One region of the Paenibacillus sp. Mc5Re-14 genome, then DNA from elsewhere that is predicted to be linked to it. Evidence: predicted binding sites of a transcription regulator. Region 1 holds the regulator's gene; the other holds the start of a gene.
What was found. The regulator Rex, encoded in region 1, represses fermentation and respiration genes when NADH is low (regulators of the CRP and FNR family bind a similar motif). The targets are predictions, from matches to a motif close to TTGTGAAATATTTCACAA.

Region 1 (5,985 bases):
ATTCGCCATTGAACACACTCGGTTGGAGCCTTACAATTTTTGCATTTGGAAGTTGCTGCTGAATTATCGCTGTCATTTTTTGCTCGTCGACTCCGTTTTTCATCAGCTCGGTATGAACACCGCTTGGATCTGCGACAGGTACGTTAGGTTGTCCTTCCATTTTTTGAAAAGGAACCCACACCATTATATTTTCATTCTGTGCGTTTTTCCCTTGAACCACCCAATAAATCTGATCCCACACAGACTTCCAAGTCTGAGTCGTGCTAACCAGACCACCTGATTGCTTGGCCTTAATGATAGCGGCATTTTTCTCAGCCACCTGGTCTTGAGTAACGTAGGAATAATACCAGAAAATGCTGACCAGGATCAGTATTACGGCCAAAATGGCGACCGCTATCCATTTCTTCTTATTTTTCAAACCTGTGCTTCCTCTCTAAGGGGATGTGACACCTGAATTAGCGCGACAGCAGCCCTTCAAAGGCGGCTTGTGCCTCATGTTTGATACGTTCCTCGTCCATCGTCAGGCATTCGCCGTTTTTCACAACCTGACGACCGTCTACCCACACATGAGCCACGTCTTTGGCACTTGCAGAGTATACGGCATGGGAAATAAGATCTGTACGCGGCAAGAAATGGGCCTGATTCAGATCTAGCGCGATAAAGTCAGCCTTGTTGCCTGCTGCCAGCGCTCCTACTTCTTTTAAACCAATCGACTTTGCACCATACTCTGTTGCCAGACGCAGTGCTTCATTTGCAGGAACTGCTGTTGGGTCGCCAGATACTCCCTTGTGAATGAGTGCCGCCAGACGCATTTCCTCGAACATATCCAGGTTATTATTGCTAGCAGGACCGTCTGTTCCAAGAGAAACAGTAACTCCTGCACGCAACAATTCAGGCACTCTAGCTACACCACTTGCCAGCTTCAAGTTGCTGCCTGGATTATGTGAAACCGCCACACCTCGTTCCGCTAATAAAGCTATCTCTTCGTCGTTCAAGTGTACGCCGTGGGCAACAAGTGAAGGGCGGGAGAAAAAGCCAAGCTTATCTAAGTGTGCAACTGGACGCAAACCGTAGTCGCGTACGTTTTGCTCAACTTCGGCGATCGTCTCGGACATGTGCGTATGCAATGGTAAATCGAGATCATGTGCTGCTTGAACAAATTTCTCAATAAACGCTGGCGGGCATGTGTATGGGGCATGCGGAGACATCATCGTTGTGATACGTCCATCTGCTTTTCCATGCCAGTTACGCGCAAAAGTCACGGCCTCAGCCAGCTTGATCCGCTGTTCTTCTTCTGAACAGAGTCCAATGGCTCCACGCATCAAACTTGCACGGATGCCCGACTCTTCAGCTACACGTGCCACCTCATCCATATGATCGTACATATCCAGGAAAGTTGTGGTTCCACCTTTCAGCATTTCCAGCACTGACAAGGATGTTCCCCAATACACATCCGTAGATGTAAACTTGGCTTCCATAGGCCACATTTTTTCCTGAAGCCACACTTGAAGTGCCAAGTCATCTCCATACCCTCGCAGCAGAGACATCGCCGCATGACCATGAGTATTAATCAGACCAGGCAAAAACAATAACCCGTTACCGTCGATTGCTTCTGTCTCTTCCTCACCCGCAGGCAGAGTCTCGCCAATGTAAGTAATACGGCTATCCTCCACAATCATAAAACCATGGATTACCCCAGCTTCAGTTCCATTCACGGCAAAAGAACCGTTTTTAATCATCCATTTATTCACTGTCATATTGTGCTTCTTCCTTTCCGTCCTCCAGATAATAAGCGAGGCTAAGCAAGTCAGTTGTAAAGTCTGTGGCATGTATCCGAATGTTAGCCGGTGCCTTGAGAATGATAGGTGCAAAGTTTAAAATCGCTCCAATTCCACTCTCAATGAGCCTATCAGCTACGTGTTGTGCCTCAAAATCAGGTACAGTAATAATCCCGATTCGAATATTTTTTTCTTTTACAGTCGTTTCCAATTCATCCATCGGCTGAACGACTAAGGTATTGATTCTGGTCCCAACCTTATCCGGGAACGCATCAAATACCGCCACAATCTTCATATTGTCTTTTAAATAAGCGTTATAGTTTGATAGGGCTTGACCCAGATTACCCGCTCCGACCAATACTACATTAATTTGCTGGTCGATTTTCAGGATATGGCGTATTTTCTCAATTAGATAAGAAACATCGTAACCGATACCCTTCCGACCAAAATCGCCAAAATAGGCAAGATCTTTACGAATTTGGGCCGGATTCAAATCTAACCTCTGTCCCAGCTCTTGAGAAGAGACCGTAGCCACCTCCCGTTTGTGCAGTGCATTCAGATAACGTAAATATACGGGTAATCTCCGTACGACAGCCTCTGAAATTTTATCTGATTTCATACTTGCTCCCCCTAATTGTAACGGACTTTAGGTGTCCGTCCGTTGTGCCTCTGTCTCCGGGGCGGATTGGAGCCATTCGGCGATGCGGGGCACCATTTGCTCCGATGGCATATGCTCCATTTTTGGTCCCGGTAACGAGTACAAAAAGTGCTTTCCATAATAGGATTCGATCACACGCGTATCGTAAACGATAACGACTCCGTGGTCGCTCGCTGTACGTACCAATCGCCCAAATCCCTGTTTGAAGCGAATAACTGCTTGTGGTACAGACAGCTTCATAAATGGATTCTTCTTCTGCTGCTGGAGCAGCTCGCTTTTTGCCTCCAGTAACGGGTGATTGGGCGGTTGAAACGGCAAGCGAACGATGGCCAGACAAGTCAAAGCCTTCCCTGGAATATCGACGCCTTCCCAGAAGCTGCTGGTTCCCAGCAATACAGAAGCCTTGGCTTCCTGAAAACGACGGGTTAGCTTGCTCCGACTCCCACTGTCTACACCTTGTCCTAACACGGTAATATCGCTGGATGCTAACGCCTCTTTAAGTGGCTCATACACTTGCCGGAGCATCCGATAGGAAGTAAACAGAACAAGCATTCTCCCCCGCGTCGCCTGGGCAGTCGCTCCTAGAGAGCTAACGAGCATCTCTACAAAATGTGCATCCCCTACACTGCCCTTCACACTCGGAAAGTCTCGCGGAATGACCAGCAACACCTGATCCCTGTAATTAAAAGGTGATGGGAGCTGTGACGTCATTAATCGTCCTTGATCCGCGGCCTCCTGCAAGCCGAGTTGATCGGTCATGTACTGAAACGACTTATCTACCGATAAAGTAGCAGATGTCAGAATAATACTTCTTTTTTTGTCAAAAAACATTTCTTTCAACTGGCGGCTCACATCGACGGGCACTGCATAAAATTGCAATGATTTACTACGGAATTGCCCACTCGCTTCGAGCCAATATACGGTTGTTTCATCATCGAGTCGTATAAAGAAGCGCAAATTTTCCCTAATCCCCGCCAAATCCTTAAGCAGACCCGTGATATCTGTAATGAGACTATCCGCCGCATAATCGTCGTGTTCTTCCTTGACATCCAGCATCAGCTTGTCGCCCTTGCGCAAAATTTCACTCAACGTTACATAAAGCTGATTTTCCAACGCCGCCGCTTGATCCCACTTTGCAGGCTTGGCCGACGGTTTGAGACGCGAAGAAAATTGCCCCGTTTCACCCGGTGTGGCATCAGTTCGTTCTGGCAACATACCAAACAACTTATCGCTTAGCAGGTCCCAAGTTTCCTTAACCTCTAACACGAGTGGGTACAGCTGATCAATGATCGAGGCCCATTCCGTCGACTTCTCATGCCCCGACTTTGCCAACTGCTGACGTAATGAAGGCAATTGTCCGTTCTTACTGTCCTTGAACAATCGAGTCAGCGTATGCACGAGTGTGAAATATTTCATATGCATGCCCAGGTGCTTACCGGCTACTTCCTCTAGATGATGTGCTTCATCAATGACCAGATGTTCATAGCTGGGCAATAGCTGGTGACTTGCTTTGACGTCGGTGAACAGCTTGGAGTGATTCGTTATAACCACATCCGCTGTTCCTGCTTCATGACGTGCACGATGATAGTAGCACTTGCGGAACCATGGGCAAGAACGGCCGAGACAGGACTCGGAATCACTAGCTACTGTTTCCCAAAAATCCCCTCCACGGTTGCTCAGGTTCAGTTCCTCATCATCACCGGTTTCTGTCAGAGTCAGCCAGACAATCATTTGAGCCGCTGTAATCAAGTCTTCCTTTGGTGTCGCGAAGTCTCTTCTGTTTATTTTATGTTCAAACTTACGCAGACACAAATAATGCCCCCGACCCTTAAAAATGGCAGCCCGGAACGGGAACGGAATCACTTTTGTCAGCATCGGAATATCACGCTCTCGCAATTGCTCCTGCAGATTAATGGTATGCGTGCTTACTGTGACCCTCTGCCCATATTTTACACTGTGATACAGTGACGGAAGCAAATAGCCTAGGGACTTCCCTGTTCCTGTACCCGCCTCGATCAACAAATGCTTATCTTGACTCAGGGCTTGATTTACACCCTCAATCATTTGTGTTTGCGCCTCGCGCTCCTCATATTGGCTCAAGGATGAACGCAAATTGTCCCGCACATCATCCATATACTCCTCAAAGGAAACGCCTGAGAGTGGATTCGGATCATCTTCTCTACGTGGAGTAGCCAGTTCGGTCCAATCTTCAACTTTAAGCGCAAGCTGACGAAAAAACTGATGTTTCTCCAAATCCTGAATAGGGTCTAGCTCTTTCTCTTCTCGTATGCCGTCAAGAAACCAACCCAGGTCACTGTCTTCCTCTGCGAACAAATCGCTGAGCCGCTGTATCGTTATCAGAGGTAATGCCTGAAGCTCACCCAGACACTTTAAAAACACCTCAGCCGTAGCCAACGCGTCGCTGTCTGCTTGATGAGGGCGGTCATGCGCCAGCCCAAACTCTGAGGAAACAAAACCCAACTGATAAGAAGATAACGATGGAAACATAATTTTCAGAAAATCCATCGTATCCAAAATTCTACCGCTAAAGGGTAAGTATCCACACCGGTCCAAAGCGCTTTGTAAAAAATTGAAATCAAACGCCACGTTATGACCGACCAGCACGACATCGTCCAGCATAGGCACGAGCTCCATCATCATTTCTTCGAGTGCAGGTGCATCCTTGACGTCATCATCTGTAATTCCGGTCAATCCGGTGATAAAAGGTGGAATAGATCTGCCAGGGTTTACATAAGAGCCGTAAACACGGGAAATGCTGTTATCATGATCTATAATTGCAAGTCCGACTTGAATGATGTCATCCGCGGACTGGGTGCCTGTCGTTTCAAAATCCAATACCGCAAATTTCATTCGAGCTTAATCCTTTCTTATGACACATACAAAAATAATAACTCTGTATAATAGCATAGCAGAAGATTGTCTGTTTGGAAATTAAGACAGCCAAAAAAGACGATGCACACACCGCCTAAGGAGGTGAGCATGCATCGTCTTACTCGGTGTCTGATAACTACATCCAAGTCAACAAGGAACTGTCGTATCGAAGCTTTTCGGCACCGGACAAACAGGCTTGCATATTGTGCAGTGGCTCGGGCAGCGTTGGATCGAACTGATGCGCGAGAGCAAAATATTTTTGCGCCTCTTTTACGTCTGCCTGCTTTGCCATCAAACAGCCTAGCGCATTATAGATGACCGCTTTTAGCCCTGACTGTTCAGTCAGGTGTAGCACCTTTTGAAACTGGCTTATAGCCTCTGCTGGATCATCCAGTTGAAAATGCGCCATTCCCATATAGATGCGACTCTGCCAGCTGTCCGGAAAATGCTCCAGCACCTGCTCAAATTGCTGGATTGCCTCCGGGTACATAAGTAATCGATAATACCCCTGTCCCCGGTTAAATGCCGGTAGCTCCTTTTCAGGCAGCTCAGCGTCAGACATGTCGGCCTCTGCGGAAAAGCCGGCTGCACGCAGGCAAACCATTTTTTCCTCAAAGGCCAACCACTCATCCATAATTCCGTCACTCATTCTCCGCA
Region 2 (5,985 bases), 1.6 Mb from region 1:
CAGTCGGTAGGTCAGACGTTGACCGATTTACATTTAGGCTTTGATGTCCAGCGTGCAGGTAAGGGGATATATGAAGCAAAAATCAACGGAACGTCCTCGAACATTATTGTGGATGAGCTGCTGCCAACCTCAAGTGTGAGCGGATTGACAATTATTTCGGTGTTTTCCACGGAACATATCGTGCAGGGGGCGAACCGGGTCAGCCTGATTGGCGCATTATGTGTACTAGCGGTACTCATCATGGCGCTGATTCTGATTACCATCATTTCCTGGCTTATTACCAAACGGCTCCAGCGGTTGAGCTATGAGCTGGGCCAGGTAGCGGCGGGTGATTTTCATGTAGTATCCAGTGTGGAGGGAAGGGACGAGATCGGTGATTTATCGCGCCGTTTCAACTACATGGTAAGTAGTATCCGCCAGCTTATGGCACAGGTCTATGAGACGAGTGAGCATAACAATAAGCTTGAATTGGCACAAAAGGATATCAAGCTAAAAATGATGGCAAGCCAAATTAATCCGCATTTTCTGTTTAACGCGTTAGAATCCATTCGAATGAAAGCACATTTGAATGGGGAAGCAGAGATTGCAACGACGGTCCGTTTGCTTGGCAGGCTGATGCGCAGGAATCTGGAGATTGGCAGTGGTAAAACAACCGTATTACAGGAGCTGGATATGGTTCGATCCTATTTGCAAATTCAGCAGTTCAGGTTTGGGAATCGTTTGGTCTATGAAGTGAATTTGGAAGAAAGCGCGAAGGAGATGTCGATTCCTCCCTTAATCATACAACCGCTAGTGGAAAATGCAGTTATTCATGGCCTAGAAAATAAGGAAGATCCAGTTACCGTGAAGGTAGATATCACAATAGAACAAAGAGAACTGCACATTAAAGTGGCTGATGATGGAATTGGCATGAAGGAAGAACAACTGACCCGTCTGTTGGCTCGGATCACGGGTACGGAGGAGCCGGAAGGGAGCAGTATTGGTCTGCGTAATGTTCATCAACGTCTGACATTGATGTATGGTGAACGTTATGGTCTGCATATTGAAAGCGCATTACAGGTAGGAACAACCGTATACTTTTCCATACCAAGGGAGGAAGCGTCGAATGTATAAAGCGATGATTGTAGATGATGAGCCTGCGATTCGTGAAGGACTGTCTTCCATTATTGACTGGGGGGATTGTGGCTTTCGCATCGTCGATACGGCAGAGAACGGACGCGAGGCTCTGGAAAAGTTCGGAGAGCATCGACCGGAACTGGTCATTGTAGATATTCGTATGCCTGGGATGAGTGGATTGGAGGTTATACAAAGCATACGCCAAATGAATGGGGAGCCGTTTCACTTTCTCATTTTAAGCGGATATGCAGACTTTAATTATGCTAGGCAAGCCATGGGATTCGGGGTGGATGGTTATCTGTTGAAGCCGGTTGATGAGGAAGAAATGACGTTAGAGCTGAAACGAGTACGACAAAGCATTGAGAATGAAAAGGGAGATGGAAAGTGGGGGAGTCCATCTTCGCATGAGCGCGATTGGATTGAAGCACTGTTGTTTCCGGTTCATTCAGAGCACCCTCGGGATAATGTAGAACCCAGCCATCGTGCATCCAAGCAAGCTGATCACCAAAGCGGCGCTGGAAAGCATGGACAACAGCCAGCGTTACCAGCATTGGACTGGAGTAGCTATCAGGTGATTTTGCTGGATTTGCGTATACCTGACTGGGATCGGCAAGCCCGGCAGTTGGCAGCAAAGCAGCGGCTAGCGGAATTGTGTCGTGATCAGGATAGAGGCATTGTGTTTGAGGCTGGAATATATACGGGCCTATTGCTTCCTGCCATGTTAAAAACGGAGCAAGATGCTGTTCAGTTGCTGGCTGCATGGCGACAGGAACTAAAGCCTTGGGTAAATGAAATCTATGGGGCTGCTGGCGCTCCGGTAGACATTCTTAGCGATATCCCCAGATCTTTTGAACAAGCGTTACGATTATTGGAGCGTACGTTTTTGTTCCGGGCAGAAAGAGTCATGCTTCCCGGAGACCTACGTGAATGGGAGACAGTCCATGCTGAAATGGATGAAGCGTCTGACAGAGCCTCGGATGACCCCATGCGTTATGCAGAAAAGCTGTACTATGCGCTGGATATGGCTAATGGTAAAGCGGCGACCCGTGTCATTAAGGACATGGAAATCCAATTTCCACAGATTTATCGTACAGAATCTGCAATCAAGGCGGCATTCGCTCAGACATTCACACTGGCACTGAACAAGTATGCAGCTGGACAAGAACACAGCCGGACCGTGCTGGAGGAGCACTCTAACCTGATTACCAATGTATATGCTTATTCAACATTGGGCGAGCTGGTGGATCACTCGCTCGAGCATGTGTTGCAGTGGATTGGCCAGACTGATACGAGTGGCAAGGAGATCATCATGAAGCAAATGATTGACTTTATACATGGTCATTATGATGAAAATTTGCGACTGGAGTTACTGGCGGATATGTTCAATTACAATAGTGGGTATTTGGGCAAACTGTTCAAAAGTCATACAGGCGAGGCCTTTAATGCCTACCTGGATAAGGTAAGGATTGAGCGAGCAAGGGAATTGCTTGCACAGGGGATTAAGGTGCACCAAGTGGCGGGTCGCGTGGGATATGCGAATGCAGATTATTTTCATAGTAAATTTAAAAAATATGTTGGTATGTCGCCTTCCTCCTATCGTAATCAGACCCAAAAAAACGGAGGAACAGATGGCTGTTGATCGATTTTCTAAGTTTAACGTTATGAAGTCTCTCTTGCAGATGTCGGAGGTATGTCCTTCGAATGAAGAGAGGCTTTTTTTATATGTTGAAAAAGGACGGATCAATAGAAAATGTCACATTCATTATGGATTTTAAGGCATTTTCATAAAAACGCCATCGTTATGACACAACTTTGACACGATGTTCACATTTTTGATTCTATTTCATTTAAATTTATTCTATATAATGGGGATAATCTGAAGCCCGGTTATGGCAACCATGGCAAGTTAGCTGAGTGGGTCATTTCCTAAAAAAGTGACGGTTTCATATGTAAGAGTGTGAATACAATCACAAATACAAAAGACTTCAGATCACAAACATTAAATCATTGTTAAGGGAAGTACAGGGGAGGAGCAGCATCATGGACGTATTGGATTTGGCACGGTTGCAGTTTGCAACCACTACGATTCTTCATTTTGTTTATGTGCCGATCTCCATTGGATTGTCATTGTTGGTGGCAATTATGGAGACTATGTATGTTATCAAGAAAAAGGATTTGTACAAAAAAATGGCTCAATTCTGGGGGACATTTCTGCTGATTAACTTTGCGCTAGGGGTAGTCACCGGGATTTTGCAGGAGTTCCAGTTCGGAATGAATTGGTCGGACTTTTCCCGTTTTGTCGGTGATGTATTTGGTACGCCGCTAGCCATTGAAGCATTGCTCGCATTTTTCCTGGAATCGACCTTTATCGGTCTATGGGTGTTCGGCTGGGAAAGATTATCCAAAACTGTCCATTTAATTTGCATGTGGCTAGTAGCGATCGGTACGATGCTCTCGGCTTTGTGGATTTTGGCTGCCAATTCATTCATGCAACGTCCCGTAGGATATGGGGTTGTAAATGGCCGGGCAGAAATGCAGGATTTTGCTGCCTTGTTAACGAACGAGCAGCTTTTGTGGGAGTATCCTCACACCATTTTTGCTGCCATTGCAACCGGCGCTTTTCTCGTAGCAGGTATTAGTGCTTGGAAGCTAATGCATAAAAAGAATATGGACTTTTTTAAACCTTCTTTTAAATTGAGCATTATTGTTGCATTAATCTGTGCCATTGCTATTCCTTTGTTTGGTCATGGACAGGCTCAATATTTGATCAAAACACAGCCCATGAAGATGGCAGCCAGTGAAGCTCTGTGGGGAGACAGCGGCGATCCGGCGCCTTGGACGGTTATTGCAAATATTGATCCTGATAAGCAGGAAAATACCTTTGAGATTAAGGTTCCGTTTGCACTGAGCTTTCTGTCGTATAGCAAGTTTTCTGGCTCTGTGCCTGGTATGAAGGAACTTCAAGCACAGTATGAAAAGACCTACGGTCCAGGTGATTATATTCCGCCTGTCCGTACGACCTTCTGGAGCTTCCGCATTATGATTGCGGCAGGATGTGCCATGATTGCACTTGCTCTGTACGGAGCTTACCTGAGTTTTCGACAAAAATTGGAGGGCTCACATCGTTGGTTCTTCCGCCTTATGCTGTGGGGGATATCGCTCCCGTTCATTGGGAATACAGCAGGCTGGATCATGACAGAAATGGGACGTCAGCCGTGGACTGTGTTTGGCTTGCTTCAAACGAAAGATTCTGTTTCACCTACCGTTGTAGCAGGAGAAGTGCTGTTCTCCCTGATTGCATTTACGACGCTGTATCTCATTTTAACGGGTGTACTGGCATTCCTGTTTGCTCGCACCGCTCGTAAAGGCCCAGATATTGAGCCGCATCAGCATACAGTCATTCATGATCCATTTGCTCAAGGAGGTGACAGCATTGTCGTTAAATGATTTATGGTTCTTATTGATCGCAGTGTTGTTTACAGGCTTCTTTTTTCTAGAGGGCTTTGATTTTGGCGTGGGGATGGCAACAGGATTAGTGCCGCGTAATGACCAACAAAAACGTTTGATGATCAATACGATTGGTCCATTCTGGGATGCCAACGAAGTGTGGCTGATTACAGCAGCAGGTGCGATGTTTGCCGCCTTTCCGCATTTTTATGCAACGATGTTCAGCGGATATTATCTGGTATTTGTGTTTATTTTGCTAGGTTTGATCTTGCGAGGAGTCTCCTTTGAGTTCCGTGGCAAGGCCGAAGGAAAAGGGTGGACAGGAACGTGGGATACTTGCATTCTGATTGGCAGCTTCCTGCCGCCGATGCTGTTTGGTATGGCCTTTGCGGCTTTGGTGAAAGGTGTACCTATTCAGCAAAACATGGATTTGAAAGCCGGATTTTTGGATGTGTTCAATGGATACACCGTATGGATTGGACTGACAGTGGTCGGAATGTGCCTCATGCACGGGCTGACGTTCATTTCTCTGCGGACGATTGGTGAAGTCAGAGATCGTGCTCGTGTGATCGCGTCCAAATTTCTTCCGGTATTGGGAATTCTACTTGCTGGTATGGTGGTATGGACTTATTTTGCAACGGATTTATTTGCACGTCGTGGTCCCTTTATGTATGTTGCGGTTGCGGTGGGAATTCTCGCCTATGTGCTGACATGGTATTTCCTGAGGCAGCGCCGCGAAGGATGGGCTTTCGGGATGACAGGTGTCATCATTTTGCTAAGCTTCGTTTCGTTATTCGTTGGCTTGTTCCCAAGATTTATGGTGAGCTCGATCAACAGTGCTTTTGATTTGACGATATATAATGCAAGCTCCAGTCATTACACACTGAAAGCCATGACGATTGTTGCAGCAACGCTTTTACCCTTTGTGTTGGCTTATCAGGCGTGGAGCTATTTTGTTTTCCATAAGCGTCTCAGTGAGAAGGATCATCTGGAATACTAATGGATAAAGCCTGGTTTGAATTAAAGGGCATTCGGCCAGTAATGCTGCTGCTGGCCGCCCTTTCCCTGCTCCAGGGAGCAGCGGTAATTGCACAAGCCATCTTTTTGGCAAAGGCTGTAACGGTTTTCTTTAATAAAAATCCGCTGGTAATGGCTTGGCCATCGCTGGCGTTGTTTTTCGCGGCTTTTGCAGTGAGGCATACGATGATTTGGCTGCAACGCCGGACAGCCGGTCGTTTCGCCGAAGCAGCAGGCGCTTCCTTACGGGAGCGTCTGCTTGCGCGTTTGTTCGAGCGGGGTCCGGGTTTTGCCGCACGGGAAGGAAGCGGCAAGTTGGTGACGCTAGCGCTGGATGGTGTGGATCGGTTTCGCAATTATTTGGAAATATCCATTCCTCGTATGATAGACATGATGGCTGTAACC

Region 2: the regulator Rex is predicted to act here: its motif matches at 3,072-3,089, upstream of BN1546_RS15350 (cytochrome ubiquinol oxidase subunit I).

Annotation. Positions count from the first base shown of each region.
Region 1 is NZ_CVPD01000001.1:4,983,292-4,989,276, reverse strand. Features, by position in the region: gene BN1546_RS22730 (cell wall elongation regulator TseB-like domain-containing protein) at 1-418, opposite strand, end outside; gene BN1546_RS22725 (amidohydrolase) at 456-1,757, opposite strand; gene BN1546_RS22720 (redox-sensing transcriptional repressor Rex) at 1,744-2,397, opposite strand; gene dinG (ATP-dependent DNA helicase DinG) at 2,425-5,307, opposite strand; gene BN1546_RS22710 (tetratricopeptide repeat protein) at 5,465-5,985, opposite strand, start outside.
Region 2 is NZ_CVPD01000001.1:3,401,263-3,407,247, forward strand. Features, by position in the region: gene BN1546_RS15340 (cache domain-containing sensor histidine kinase) at 1-1,113, shown strand, start outside; gene BN1546_RS15345 (response regulator transcription factor) at 1,106-2,755, shown strand; gene BN1546_RS15350 (cytochrome ubiquinol oxidase subunit I) at 3,157-4,563, shown strand; gene cydB (cytochrome d ubiquinol oxidase subunit II) at 4,550-5,563, shown strand; gene cydD (thiol reductant ABC exporter subunit CydD) at 5,563-5,985, shown strand, end outside.